DNA from 3 places in the Paenibacillus konkukensis genome. Region 2 is predicted to be linked to each of the others. Evidence: riboswitches for the same ligand, from Rfam matches in the RefSeq annotation. Region 2 holds a riboswitch; each other region holds the start of a gene.
What was found. Region 2 has a riboswitch for cobalamin ahead of SK3146_RS25665 ((2Fe-2S) ferredoxin domain-containing protein). Riboswitches for the same ligand answer to the same signal wherever they lie in the genome.
Positions count from the first base shown of each region.

Region 1: another riboswitch for cobalamin. It lies ahead of SK3146_RS04335 (energy-coupling factor ABC transporter permease); the one in region 2 lies ahead of SK3146_RS25665 ((2Fe-2S) ferredoxin domain-containing protein).
Region 3: another riboswitch for cobalamin. It lies ahead of SK3146_RS26395 (ABC transporter substrate-binding protein); the one in region 2 lies ahead of SK3146_RS25665 ((2Fe-2S) ferredoxin domain-containing protein).

Region 1 covers NZ_CP027059.1:991,237-996,183, reverse strand. Annotated here, with positions in the region: partial or broken gene SK3146_RS04340 (thioredoxin domain-containing protein) at 238-2,374, shown strand; cobalamin riboswitch at 2,648-2,838, shown strand; partial or broken gene SK3146_RS04335 (energy-coupling factor ABC transporter permease) at 2,995-3,761, shown strand; gene SK3146_RS04330 (energy-coupling factor ABC transporter substrate-binding protein) at 3,758-4,036, shown strand; gene cbiQ (cobalt ECF transporter T component CbiQ) at 4,033-4,836, shown strand; gene SK3146_RS04320 (energy-coupling factor ABC transporter ATP-binding protein) at 4,833-4,947, shown strand, end outside.
Region 2 covers NZ_CP027059.1:5,886,677-5,891,623, reverse strand. Annotated here, with positions in the region: gene nikB (nickel ABC transporter permease) at 1-298, opposite strand, end outside; gene SK3146_RS25670 (ABC transporter substrate-binding protein) at 300-1,880, opposite strand; gene SK3146_RS25665 ((2Fe-2S) ferredoxin domain-containing protein) at 2,026-2,307, opposite strand; cobalamin riboswitch at 2,461-2,661, opposite strand; gene SK3146_RS25660 (DUF1540 domain-containing protein) at 3,185-3,340, shown strand; gene SK3146_RS25655 (MFS transporter) at 4,001-4,947, opposite strand, start outside.
Region 3 covers NZ_CP027059.1:6,064,880-6,069,826, forward strand. Annotated here, with positions in the region: gene SK3146_RS26380 (aminotransferase class I/II-fold pyridoxal phosphate-dependent enzyme) at 1-475, shown strand, start outside; gene SK3146_RS26385 (aspartyl-phosphate phosphatase Spo0E family protein) at 601-867, shown strand; gene SK3146_RS26390 (hypothetical protein) at 1,233-1,751, shown strand; cobalamin riboswitch at 1,774-1,976, shown strand; gene SK3146_RS26395 (ABC transporter substrate-binding protein) at 2,172-3,221, shown strand; gene SK3146_RS26400 (FecCD family ABC transporter permease) at 3,223-4,260, shown strand; gene SK3146_RS26405 (ABC transporter ATP-binding protein) at 4,299-4,947, shown strand, end outside.

The DNA of each region.
Region 1 (4,947 bases), 3.1 Mb from region 2:
AAGCTCCCCTCAAATTTGGGGGCAGAACCTTCAGCTTCCGAAAAAGCCTCCTATAAGATTGTAAAATGTGAAGATGGAAGTGTTATTTAAGTACGTTGCATGAATGAGTCTTCAGAACTATCAAGAATTAATATTACGCCTAGAAGCATAGGTTTTCCTACAGCATCTTTATTTTTGCTATGTTTATTGGCTATACTTTATTTAATCATATAATTTGAAAATAGGAGTTGTTAATTTATGCATGATGAAACAGTTAAGCATAAATATACTAACCGTTTGATCAATGAAAAAAGCCCATACCTGCTGCAGCATGCTCATAATCCTGTGGACTGGTTCCCTTGGGGAGAAGAAGCTTTCAGTAAGGCTGCTCGGGAAAGTAAACCCGTATTCTTAAGTATAGGCTATTCCTAGCTTCGGCTATATACAATAATTGGGGTGTAAAGTGTCAACCTGCCATTGGTGCCACGTAATGGAAAGAGAATCTTTCGAAGATCAGGAAGTAGCGGAGCTGCTGAACCGTGAGTACATTGCCGTCAAGGTCGACCGCGAAGAGCGGCCGGATGTGGACAATGTATACATGACGGTATGCCAGGCGTTGACCGGGCAGGGGGGATGGCCGCTGACGATTGTGATGACGCCGGAGAAGAAGCCGTTCTTCGCGGGCACGTATTTTCCGAAGTGCAAGCGGTATGGGCGTCACGGACTGATGGAGATATTGACGAAGCTGGCCGATGCATGGAAGGAGAGCCCGGACAAGCTGGCCGAGACGAGTGAGCAGGTCGTTCAGGAGGTCGAGAGGACGATGCTGTCGAACCTGAAGGGGACCCTCTCCGAAGACGTCCTGGATAAGGCGTTCGAGCAGTACGAGCAGCGGTTTGATCCGGAGTACGGAGGGTTTGGCGACAGGCCGAAGTTTCCTACTTCACATCATTTGTCATTCTTGCTTCGCTATTATCAGCGGACCGGCAAGGAGGCGGCGCTGCGGATGGCGGAGAAAACGCTGGATGCGATGTCCCGCGGCGGAATGTTCGACCATATCGGATACGGTTTTTCCCGTTATTCGGTGGATGAGCGGTGGCTTGTTCCGCATTTTGAGAAAATGCTGTACGATAACGCCCTGCTGGCCTGGACGTATATCGAAGCCTACCAGCTGACTGGCAAGGTGAAGTATGCGAGAGTCGCCGAGCAAGTGTTTACCTATATTTTACGAGATATGACGCATCCGGAGGGCGGCTTCTATTCGGCGGAGGATGCCGACTCCGAAGGGGAGGAAGGCAAGTTCTACGTATGGTCCCCCGATGAAGTCACAGACATCCTGGGGGCCGAGGACGGAGAATGGTACTGCGCCCTCTACGATATTACGGCGGAAGGCAATTTCGAGGGGCAGAGCATTCCGAACCTGATTGCACGCGATTTGGAGACGGCGGCCCGGCTTCAAGGGGGAACGGCCGAGCAATGGCAGGAGCGAGCGGAACGCTGCCGCCAGCAGCTGTTCCTTCAGAGGGAGCGGCGCGTTCATCCCGGCAAGGACGACAAAATATTGACCTCATGGAACGGTCTGGTCATCATGGCGATGGCCAAAGCGTATAAGGCGCTCGGCAATGAGACGTATTTGCAGGCGGCGGTCAAGGCGGCGCAGTTTATTATATCGCACATGAGGAGAGAGGACGGGCGCTTGCTGGCGCGTTACCGCGACGGCGAAGCGGCATATCTGGCGTATGCGGACGACTACGCGTTCCTTGTGTGGGGGCTGATTGAGCTGTACGAAGCGACGTTCGACCTGAGCTATTTGAAGCTGGCGCTTGAGCTGAACGCGCAGATGCTGGAGCTGTTCTGGGACGAACAAAGCGGCGGGTTGTATTTTTACGGCAGCGACGGCGAAGCTTTGTTTACAAGAAATAAGGAGATTTACGACGGAGCTTTGCCGTCCGGCAATTCGGTGGCGGCGATGAATTTGCAGAAGCTGGCCAAGCTGACCTATGATGCCAAGCTGTCGCGAATAGCGGATACGCAGCTCGCAGCGTTCGCCGGGGCGATCGAGCATTATCCTTCGGGGCACGCGATGTTCCTGATCGCGCTGGACATGGCCTACGGCCCTTCAAGCGAGATTGTCATTGCGGGAAGGCGCGACGCGATGGAAACGCAGCAGATGATCGAAGCGGCACGAAGCGGCTTCCGGCCGAATGCGCTGACGGTGCTGGTGCCGGCGGGCGAGGAAGGGGAAGAGACGGCGAAGCTCATTCCGCTCGTTCAGGACAAGCGGGCGATCGGGGGACGAACGACGGCTTATGTCTGCGTGGACTTCGCTTGTCAGTCGCCGACGGCGGATGTGGACGAGTTGGCCGAGCTGTTAGCTGATCCGATGGACGAGTAGCGGCGGAACGAATTTCTGCTTATTTACCGCGATGGCTCGGGTCAACACCTCTTCAGGTATTGCCATAAAAAGTTTGGACCTAAGCAGGAGTTTGTCTCCGGGCAGCGAATAACACATAAGTCTGTACTACATGAACTGCATATGGAATAGGATAAAACCGTAATCGACGTCTTGGAGCTTCGCTGTCCGGGCTGGTAGCAGGTTTTATCGCGGATAGAACGAAGGGCGGCGGCTCTCCTGCACATGGATGGCGTCTCGCTTGTTCATTTTGTCCGTACATTCCGTAAATTAGGTGCCTTTGTGAAGACAAAGGGTAACAGGGAATCGGGTGCAAATCCCGAGCGGTCCCGCCACTGTATACGGGGAGTTTCTTTCATCACGTCACTCGGGGTTAACCCACCGGGGAAGGCGAAAGAAGACAGCGATCCGTGAGCCAGGAGACCTACCTAATTTAACTATGCACCAAGAGTCCTTCGCGGAAAGGAGCGGTGTACGAATCGTGAAACGGCAGGAGCTTAAGCGCTGATGTCGTCTATTCATACGTACCCACGACCAATTCGAGACGGATTGGTCTTTTCTTGTTGCCCGCGAAACCAATCGATCAGGAGGTTGTATTCGCAATGAAAAGAAAAAAATGGATGAGCACGCTGCTCCTCGTCCTCGGGTTTGTGCTGTACTTCAGCGTCAACGAGCCCGAATCCGCTTATGCCATGCACATTATGGAAGGATTTCTCCCGATGGGATGGGCGATCTTCTGGTGGGTCGCGTTCATTCCGTTCTTTGTCCTGGGGCTGCGCGCATTAAGGAAAATTACGAAGGAGACGCCGGAGCTGAAGATTATGCTGGGGTTAGCCGGAGCGTTTACGTTCGTGCTGTCTGCGCTCAAGATTCCTTCCGTTACGGGAAGCAGCTCGCATCCGACGGGGACGGGCCTCGGTGCGGTCATGTTCGGCCCGCTGCCGATGAGCGTGCTCGGGTCGATCGTACTGCTGTTCCAAGCGGTGCTGCTCGCGCACGGGGCTTGACGACGCTGGGAGCGAACGCCTTCTCGATGGCCTTGGCCGGTCCGGTCGTCGGTTATTATGTGTATCGCTGGATGATGAACGCCTCCGGCAAGCAGAAGCTGGCGATTTTCACGGCGGCGGCCCTGGCCGACCTGTCTACGTATGTCGTCACTTCGCTGCAGCTGGCGCTGGCATTCCCGGCGGAGCAGGGAGGCATTGCAGCTTCGTTCCTGAAATTCGGCGGCATCTTCGCCATAACGCAAATTCCTCTCGCGATCAGCGAGGGCTTGCTGACCGTATTGATCTGGAATTGGCTGCAATCTTACAGCACCAATGAGCTGGCTCTGCTGCAGCGCCAAATGAAAGGAGTCAAAGAATCGTGAAAAACAGTACGAAATGGATTCTCATCGCTGTGGTGTTATTGGCCGTTCTTCCGCTTCTTTTCGTAAAAGGAGAATTCGGAGGAGCGGATGACGCCGCCGAGGATATGATCAAGACGCTTCAGCCGTCTTACGAGCCGTGGTTCTCGTCGCTGCTGGAGCCGCCGCCGGAGACGGAGAGCATGCTGTTCGCCTTGCAAGCTGCGCTCGGATCCGGATTTATCGGGTACACGATCGGCTTGTTCAAAGGAAAATCCGCTAAATCCAAGACGCAATGATTCGAACGATCGATGTTCTATCTTACAATAACAAGCTGCGGATCGTACCGCCCATGTGGAAAAGCGGCTTCGCCGCCGCTCTCGTCTTCCTCGCCTACCTGACGCATCCGGTCGTTGAGCTCGCGCTATTCGGCTGGATGCTGGTGTGGACGATCGGGTACGCGAAGATTCCGCTGCGCTATTACGGGGCGTTTTTAGGCGCCTCCTGTCTGTTTTTTATCGGGAGCCTGCCTGTGCTGCTGCTGGAAATTGAACCGGCGGGCTCCGCGCAACAGATGACGCATGGCATCATAGTAGGCGCTTTTTCCCATATGACCTTGTATTTGAACTGGAACGGACTCCATCTGGCGATGAAGCTCTTCGTCCGCATTCTCGCCTGTTTGTCCGCGACGCTGTTTCTGATCTTGACGACGCCGATGACGGAGCTGTTCCAGGTCATGCGCAAGCTGCGCGTGCCTCATTTGGTGCTGGAGTTGATGTTGATAACGTACCGCTTTTTATTTTTGCTCGCCGATACGGCGCACGATATTTATGTTGCGCAGCGGGCGCGTGGAGGACAGCAGGGCTTTCGCGGCAGATTGCAGGATACGGCCGTTCTTGTCGTGCGGCTGTTCGGCAAGACGATGCAGCGTTACCAGGGGCTGGCGAACGGGATGATCTCCAGGGGCTTTACGGAGGACATCCGGATGGCTCCCTATGAGGCCGAGCCGATGCCGGGGCGGTACAAGCTGGAGATGTACGGCGGCGTTGTTCTGCTCATCGCAGCGGAATGCTGGCTGAGATGGAGGGGGATGCGATGAAGCCGATTATGCAGGCGCAAGAGGTTGTTTACAGCTATCCCGGCACGGAGGCGAAGGCGCTTGAAGGGCTGACCTTAAGCATACCGGAAGGGAAGAAGACCGCGATCTGCG
Region 2 (4,947 bases):
CCGGCAGTCTGCGGACGATCTCCGCGCTGACCGATTCCTTGGTCATATACGAGGTACCCAGATCCCCCTGCACCGCTTTGAACAGCCAGCGGCCGTACTGCACGGCGAACGGATCGTTCAGTCCCAGCTGTTCGCGCATCGCTGCGATCTCCTGCTCGGAAGGCTCCTTCACACCGTTTTGAGTCAACGCTTCAACGGCGGGATCGCCTGGGGACGCTGCGCTGAGGACGAAGGCGACAAGAGAGATGCCGATCAGGATAGGAATGGCAGCCGCGATGCGGCGAATCAGATAAGCCATTTTACTGAGCCCACTCCAGCTGAGCCAGCGTCGTTCCGTAGACCGTCGCCTTGTAGCCTTTAATTTTCTTGTTATACGCGATCAAACTCGCATCGTTGAATAATGGGATCGTCGGCAAATCCTGTGCCGCAATCGTTTGAATCTCGTTGTAAATCGCTTTGCGCTCATCCATGCCCAGCGTCGTTTTGGCCTGGTTCAGCAGCCCGTCGATCCGGTCGTTCTTGTAGCCGAGGCTGTAGCTTTTATTGCTGGAACCGGCGCTCGACAAGTAGTTGGTGAAGATCGTATACGGGTCGCCGTTCGGCAGGCCTTGCGTAGCGAGCGCGAGATCGAAGTCCCCCTTCGATTGGGCTTCCTTGAAGGCCGCGCCGTCGAGAATGCGGATGTTCGCGTCCAGATTCAGCTCCTTCAGCACCGATTGCAGCAGCTCGGCCTGGGCTTTGTACGGATAACGGTCCAGACCGTATGTAGGGACGATCAGATCGATTTTTTGACTGCCGCCTCCAAGCGCCTCGGCCGCAAGCTTTTTCGCTTCCGGCAAATTATACTCCGGCCTGATCTCCTTATAGAACGGCGACGTGACATTCAAAATGTTGACGGTAGATGTCGGGTATCCCAAGTACAGCTCCTTGACCAGCTGCTCGCGATCGATCGCAAGACTGAGCGCCTGACGCATCTTCGGATTGTCAAATGGCGGCTTTTTCCCGTTCGGGTGAATGTAGTGGGAAATCGTCGATTTCGTAGCGGACACCTCGAAGCGGTCGTCCTTGAGCAATTCTTTGGCCAGAGCCGGCGGAAGGGCTCCCAAATCCATAACGCCCATAATTTCCCCGGACTTGAGCGCCGCAAGCCTCGTGTCCGGATCTGGAATGACGCGAACGCGGATGCGCTTCGTCTTGGCCTTGTCGCCATAATACCCGTCATAAGCTTCGAGCAGGTCGAATTGATCCTTTTGATGCTCGATCAGCTTGAACGGGCCCGTTCCTTGAGGCAATCCGTTGAAGTCGCCTTTTTCATCGAAATTTTTGGGGCTATAGATCGGACTGGCAAAATTGACCATCGAATACAGCAGTGTCGGCTGCGGATTATCGAAGACAAGCTTGAAAGTCATCTCGTCCACTTTGACCACATCCTGAAGACCCGGATAGGCGCTTTTCACATCCAGCGTGTAAAAAGGAGAGCTCTTAGGGCTTACCTGCTTATACCGGTTGAAGTTAGCGATCACGGCATCCGCGTTCACCTTCTCTCCATCATGGAATTGGACGCCGTCGCGCAGCTTGAACGTCCATTCCTTGCCGTCCGCCGACATCGTCCATGATGTCGCCAGCTTCGGCGCAGGCTGCCCGTCTTCACCCGATGCCACCAGCGGCTCCCACACATAAAGAATCAGGCTCGTGTAGTACGCATCCTGAGGCCCCGGAGCCAAATCGCGGGGAGCGGCCAGCACGACTTCGCCTTGATTCGCCGCAGCGGATGCGGCTTCCGGGGTCTGCTGCGCTTGCGGCGCTCCTGCGCTGCAGCCCAGCAGACCGATCATGATGCACAGCCATAAGATTGATAATAAGTACGTTTTTTTCAACATGTTCGTTTGCCATCCTTCTTCTTGAATTCATCTTTACATTACTGCTTTGCCTTCCTGCGGGCGGCTTCCGTCTTCAGCAGGCCGGGCGTTCCGTGTCCGGTCGGAGTAAAAACTCCGTCTGCATAGCCGTAAACGGCACGGCTGGTTAGCGGATTGCCCCGATCAGATGCTCTCTGACGATCGCTTTGCCTATATCCGGGGTAATCTCTTTATACCAGACGCCTTGCGGGTAAACCGTCACGACGCAAGCGTCCTCGCAGCGGCCGTTGCACTGCGTCCGGGTCGTATGAATCCGGTCGTCCGCTCCATGCGCTGTAATCTCCTCGCGAATCGCCAACGTCACCGCGTCAGCATCTTTGCGGGAGCAGCTGCCCCCGTTGCAAATCAGTACATGATGACTCGTTTGCGATAAATCCCAGGTTGCCATAACCGCATTCCTCCTTCTTCCCGATTCGCAATCTGCAACGCATACCAAAAAAAGGCATCTTCACCCGATAGAAAATAAGGTAAAGATGCCCGTAACAGTCCCTGTGGACGCATGACGGCCGTCTTAACACTTCCCCATCTCCCGTAGGTCAAAGCAGTGCTGTCAGAACAGGCAGGTCTCCTGGCTCCGGAATCATACGTCGGCAGCGGCCTTCCCGATCCGGTTCGATTACCTGGATCAGTGACATGTTCGCTTGGACTACTCCGTTACAGTGGCGGGACCGCGTCGGTGTTGCACCGAACTTCCCTATTAAGCTCCGGTATTTACCGGAACACCCATTCCCACGATGTGTAATTGTCGTTAAACAACACTGATGATACACGAATATACGGTTTTATACAACACGAAACTGATAGTAACTAATAGTAATTATTACTATTAATATATAAGCAGCGGCGTCTTTTGTCAACAACGGGAGAGGACAACAGAGAGCAAAAAAAGTTTTCCGCTTGCTTAACCGTCATTTTTTCACCGCGTTTTTACGCATGCTGGTACGGGAACAAATCGCCCAAAAGCCATCCATGCCGCTACGCGGCACCACAGACAATGGAAATGGGGTACCAAGAGTAATTTCCAGGGTAGTGACGTGATGCTCTGAAGCTTATTCCGTCCGCATCCAGCCTAAGCTGGATCGGCGTCTAACCCTTCCTCTGGGATCGTTCTAGGGTAGACTTTACTTTCGGGGAGAACCCGGATATCCACAGGATATGGCTGCGCTTCATTTCCTAAACAGCAAAAAAGCCCGGATTTAGCCGGGCGCGGAGTATAAAACCGTGCCTGATTTGCCCATGCTAGTTAGATAAGGAGGTGAGAATCCATGGCGAGAGACGTAATGTGCGAAGTCAACTCCTGTAAGTATTGGGCTGCAGGCAATCAGTGCAACGCTTCTTCTATTTATGTAGTCAGCAATCACAACGATAAAGCCAGAAACTCGGCGGAAACCGACTGCAAAACGTTTGAATCGAAGATCTAATTTTTTTTCGGAAAGGCAGCCTATCGGGATATGGGCTGTCTTTTTGCTTGCTCAAATACAGTATAGCCAATAATGATAATTATTATCAGCCGATAATTATGCGCTCGTTCCCCTCTTCCCGCAGCATTTTTTCCTGCTTGAAGTCCGCGCCGGTGCCTGTACCGGACGATTTATGTTTCTGTATAAATTAGGCAAGGGCACAAGCCGCCGGCCGGCGATCGTCGTATACTATCTCAGATCATGAGAGGAGCTGATAGGTAATGGCATATCGTTCGCATAGACATTGTTGCCCGCCAGCGGATCCGATTATTACTGATCCGCGCAGAATAGTAAGAAACTTTTATCACCCGCAACTCGTTCAAGTCATTCATCCGGTTGAGGTTGTTAACCGCCACCATTGCGTGCCAGTCTACCAACATTCGATTTCGTACTGCGAAAAAGACGAATTTTGTGGCAGCGCTCATCCGTATTTCCGCAAAGATAACCTCTAATCCGCAGGTAACGGAGAATGCCCTCCGCTAAACGCCGGCTATCGGCGCCGAACGTTCTTGGGTATTCTTCCCTGAAAGCTATACTGGGGAGGTCTCTTGTCTGTACCCGCCCAGCTTAAAAACCGCCCGGAATATGAATCCGGGCGGTCGCTCTACATTTCACCGGGTGTTACGCCTCTCCGGGCGAACCGGCCTCGCTCCGCACTCCGCCACGGTACAAAGGCAGCATGACCAGAACACCGATGACGAACAAAACGGCAGCCGTTTCGTACATAGCTACGATATGAAACATGCTTTTCAGCCAACCTGACATGCTCATCGTCAACACCATTCCGCCCATAAAGAGCGGACTGAGAATCCCGTTGACCCGGCCTACATACGATTCTTCCGTATTGCTCAGAATCATCGTATTAATGCCGATCTGAATCGCCGGGAGCACCAAGCCGGAAACAAATTGCGCGCCGAGCGTCAGCCACAAGGACGTCGACAAGCCGGTTACCACCATGCCGGCCGCGCTTACGATCATCCCGATGACCAGCATCGTCTGCGGCTTGAAGCTTTTGGACATGGTCATCGCAAGAACGCCGCCGATGATCATCGCCACCCCGTTGGCGGTCATCAGCCATTGAATATTTTCCTTGGGCAAGCCAAGCCGCTCGGTCACCAGAAACACGCCTAACGGCTGGATCAAGCCGAGCGCCAGACCGGCCGTCAAGAAACAGCCGCCGAGCGTGCTCAGCACCTGCTTGGAGAGAACGTACCTGAAGCCGGCGGCCATCTCTTCTTTCAGCCTGGTAACCGGCTTATTCTCGGACGGCGCCGGGTCGGCGGGAAGAAACAACAGAACGGCGGCGGACAGCAAAAACGCGACCCCCATAATGAAAATAGCCGTCTGAATCCCGTAATGCTGGTAAACAAATGTCCCGAGAATAGGTCCCAGCACCATAAACAGGGCGAACATCGTCTGATAAATGGACATCCCCATCTGAATGAGCTCGCCGGGCACATGCGTTTTAAACAGGCGCATCCCGGACGGCTGCGAAAACTGCGATAAAATGGCGGAAACGAGCGTCGCGAAAAAGACCGCCTTCCATGTCGCAAACACAAGCGTGAGTA
Region 3 (4,947 bases), 180 kb from region 2:
GGTCAGCGGTTTTTCCAAGGCGTTTGCGATGACCGGTTGGCGAATGGGCTATGCATGCGGACATCGCGATCTGATTTCCGCCATGCTCAAAATCCATCAATATACGGTCATGTGCGCGCCGGCGATGGGGCAGGTGGCTGCGCTTGAAGCTTTGAAAAACGGCATGGAAGAAAAAAATCGCATGGTAGAGTCCTATAACCAGCGGCGCCGCCTTGTGGTGCAGGGCTTTAGAGACATCGGCTTGGAATGCCATGAGCCGCAAGGAGCATTTTACGCCTTCCCATCGGTTGCGTCTACAGGCCTAAGCTCGGAGGAATTCGCGCAGCGTTTGCTCTATGAAGCCAAGGTTGCCGCGGTGCCGGGACAGGTGTTCGGCCTAGGCGGAGAAGGCTTTGTACGCTGCTCCTATGCGACTTCGGTCAATCAGCTGCTTGAAGCAATCGACAGAATAGGGAATTTTATACGAAAATTGTAAATTCGACAAAAAAAGTCATTTCCATCCCAACTAAAAACTGGTATCTTTAATAGTATAGAAGTTTCATATCGTTGATCATTTATGAGACTTCCGAATCTAGAGATAGGCGTTAGGGGGGATGAAGAATGGCCTTTCCGGAATATCAGCTAAGACAGTACATCAATATCGGTTGGATTCGCGAGAATAACCAGCAGCCGAAGTGGATTTTTGGAAGAAAGAAACAGTCTTCTTCTACCGCTTCTTTAGAAGAAGAGATTTATAACCTGCGTCTGAAATTGGAGCAGCTGGTCCAGACCGAGAAGAGTTTGACCTCACCGAATGTTGTGGAGATCAGCATGCTGTTAGATCAAAAAATTAACGAATATATGAACCGTAGCAAGAGGGGCCGTTAGTCGGCTCCTTTTTTGTTTAGGAAATGAAGCGCAGCCATATCCTGTGGAAATCCGGGGTCTCCCCCGAAAGTAAAGTCTACCCATAGAACGATCCCAGAGGAAGGGTTAGACGCCGATCCAGCCTAGGCTGGATGCGGACGGAATAAGCTTCAGAGCATCACGTCACTACCCTGGAAATTACTCTTGGTACCCCATTTCCATTGTCTGTGGTGCCGCGTCGGCGGCATGGATGGCTTTTGGGGGATTTGTTCTTCGTCTTTTTGATAGACCGTCGGCATTTATGATATGATGGAGGGTAGTAACTGCAGAAGCGCGAGGCGTACCGTATGATGACTGTAAGGAGAGGGAACATGAGAGGAAAATTCATGCTAATCATGCTGTTGCTGCTGGTGCTGGCCGGCTGCGGCGGCGGACCGAAGTCGGATGTGCCGATCTTTATGATGGGCGCCAACGGGATTCCGACGGAGGTGGGAGATAAGCTGCAGACTGCGCTGCAGGCGAAGCTCGGACAAGCTCCGACCGTTAACGTGCAGACGGTTCCGATATTTTCGATGGAGAAGCTGATCGTGGAAATTGCTGCCGGAGACAACGGGATCATTGTTGTTCCTATGGAGCAGTTCAAGGCGATAGGGCAGCAGGGCGGATACGTCAGTCTGGACGATGCGGCCAAAGGCGAGGACTACCCGGAGGGCGTGCTCGACCTGCCGGTGGACGGCAAGGAAAGCGGAAAAACCGAGAAGCATCTGTACGGCATTCCGCTAGAGAAAACCAAATGGTTCACGGAGCAGAAATTGAATGGCAAAGACTTGGTCGCCTTCGTGCCGGCCAATGCGAAGAATCAGGATAAAGTGATGCAAGTGATCAAAGTGATTGCCGAGAAGTAAGGATCTAAGGCATAAACATCTTTATAGTATGTATCGAACAGGTGCCTGCCAAGGCCGAGAGCTTTGCAGGTTAAAAGGGAAGCCGGTGCAAGTCCGGCACGGTCCCGCCACTGTATATGGGAGCAAGCGCCTCCGCATGCCACTGTTCTTGGATGCAAGAATGGGAAGGCGAGGCGCTCCATCATGCCCATAAGTCAGGAAACCTGCCTGTTCGATGGAAGACCGGCCTTTCGAGGAAAAAGGGGTGTCGAGCGCATACGGTTCTCGCCTTTCAGGAGAGCCTGATTGCCGTTTGATCAATCGTGAGCCCTCTGGTTTCTCCGGCCGCCCCCGGAGCTCAGAGGGATTTTTCTTGTACGGAAGCAGGAAGCGAGCGCGCGGTAAGCGCGTGAAAATAAATTTGAGGAGCTAACACCGATAATGAAGAAAATCGTACAACGCATATCATCGAAACGTTGGCTGGCGGCAGCTTTGGGACTTGCTTTGCTGCTCGGCGCAGCCGGCTGCGGCGGAACGAACGAGGCGAAACAACCAGCTAAGGGCGAGCTCGTCGACCCTCCCAAGGCGGGGTCAGGGACGCAAGCATCGCCGGCTCCTACCGCCGCTCCGGCGGGCGGGGAGAAGAAGGCGACGGTTTATCCGCTGAAGGTCAAGGATGCGACCGGCAAAGAGTTTACGTTTGAAAAGGCGCCTTCCAAAATTGTTTCCGTTTCCCCGAGCGAGACGGAAACGCTGTTTGCCCTTGGGCTGGGCGACAAGATCGCCGGCGTGTCGGACTTCTGCGACTATCCCGAGGAGGCTAAGCAGAAGCCGAAAATGGGCAGTATCGTGAAGCCGAACGAGGAGGCGCTGATCGCCGCCAACGCCGACCTTGTGCTCTCCGGCGTATCGCTCAAGACGGCGGCCGTGGAGCAGCTGCGCGGGCTAAATATCAATATGTTCAAGGTCGAACCGAAGACGATCGACGATGTGATGAACAATATTTTGATGTTCGGGCAAATTTTCGATAAGCAGGAGCAGGCGGAGAAAGTGGTCGCTTCGATGAAAGCCGAGCGCCAAAAAGTAACGGATGCGGTCAAAGACTTAAAGCCGGAGCAAAAGAAGCGGGTGCTTATGGAGTTTTCCCCGGGCTGGACGGTCGGCAAGGGCGAGTTTCTCGACGAGCTGATCACGCTGGCCGGGGGCATCAACGTCTCCGCGGATATAACCGGTTATGCGCAGCTGAATGAGGAGAAGGTCATAGCGGATAATCCGCAGGTCATTCTGTACCCGAAAAATTTGATCGACGAAAATTCGAAGAAATCGCTGGATCAAATTATTAAGGAGCGCAGCAGCTGGGCTTCAGTGGATGCGATCAAAAACAATCGGCTGGCCGGAGTGGATAAGGACACGACAAGCCGCCCGGGTCCCCGCATTACCGCGGGATTGGTGGAGATAGCCAAAGGCATATATCCGGAATTGGTGAAGTAGTATGAAGCGGAAGCTGACGATGTGGGGAGGAGCGGGCATTCTGCTCCTTTTTCTTTCCGTAACGATAAGCTTGTCCATCGGGACGGTGCATGTGCCGCTGCGGGACGTCTGGGGGATACTCGCTCATCATCTGCCGGTGATCGGCGGTTCGGTGCAGGCGGATTGGCAGCCGGCGGCCGAGCAAATCATCTGGAAGGTGCGGCTTCCGCGCGTTCTGCTCGGCATGCTGGTCGGGGCCGCGCTGGGCATTGCCGGCGCTGCGTTCCAAGGGGTGCTGCGCAATCCGCTCGCCGACCCGTATACGCTGGGAGTATCTTCCGGGGCTTCCGTCGGCGCGGCCTTTCTCATTTTGTTCGGGCTGCAGTTTGCGCTATTCGGCGCCTGGACGGTGCCTGTCGTCGCTTTTGTCACGGGAACGCTTTCGCTCGTCACGGTCATTATATTGGCAAGAACGGACGGGAAGCTCCGAACGGAGACGCTCGTGCTGGCTGGGGTCGTGATGCAGGCGTTTCTGGGGGCGTTCGTCTCACTGATGGTGGCGATGTCCAAGCAGGTCATCAATGAAATCGTATTTTGGCTGATGGGCAGCCTTGCTATGCGGAACTGGTCGTATTCGCTGATTTTGCTGCCGTATTTGACTGCCGGCGCGCTGGTGCTGCTCGGCTTCGGCCGGGCAATGAATTTGTTTGCGCTCGGCGAGCGGCAAGCTTCTTATCTCGGCGTTCACGTGGAGCGGACCAAGCTCATCGCGCTTGCGGCGGCAACGCTAATTACCGCCGCGGCGGTATCTGTATCGGGAGTCGTCGCGTTCGTCGGCCTTATCGTGCCTCATCTGCTGAGGCTTCTGGTCGGTCCGGATTATCGCCTGCTGCTGCCGTTATCTTTGATCGGCGGCGCGTTCTATGTGCTGTGGGCGGATACATTGGCGCGGACGCTGCTTAGTCCAACGGAAATTCCGCTGGGCGTGGTGACGGCGTTTATGGGCGCTCCGTTTTTCGCGTATTTGCTGAAGCGCGGCAAGCGGATGTCCAATTCTTAGTGTACATCGGCATACTTCGATCACAAGGAGGCTAACGAATGGAGACGGGAGCTCGGCAAGAGCTGATTCGGGTGCAGCATGCGGCCATCGCTTATCATGAGCGGCCTGTGCTGGAAGATATCAGCTTCGCGGTTCACACAGGGGAGTGCTTCGGCGTTATCGGGCCGAACGGCAGCGGCAAGTCGACCTTGCTGAAGCTGATCTCCGGCGTGGAGAAGCCCGGTGCGGGCAGCGTGCTGCTGCAGGGCCAAGAGGCGCATACTTACCCGCGCAAGCCGCTGGCGCGCTGGACGGCGGTGCTGCAGCAGGATGCGCTTCCGGCTCTCGGCTTTACGGTGCGGGAGATTATCGCCATGGGGCGCTATCCGTTCCAAAATTGGCTCGGCGACGAAGCCGCGGGAGACGATTCGGAACGGCTGATCGATGCCGTCATCGAGCGGCTGGAGCTTGCGCATTTGCAGCATCGCAGCCTTGACGCGCTAAGCGGCGGGGAGAGGCAGCGGGTGGCGCTCGGCAAGGTGATGGCCCAGCAGCCGAAGCTGCTGCTGCTTGACGAGCCGACGACGTATCTGGATATCGGCTATCAGGTGCAGATGATGGAATGGATTCGGTCATGGCAGCAGGAGAGCGGACTTACCGTCGTCGCCGTGCTGCATGAATTGAACTTGGCGGCGCAATATTGCGACA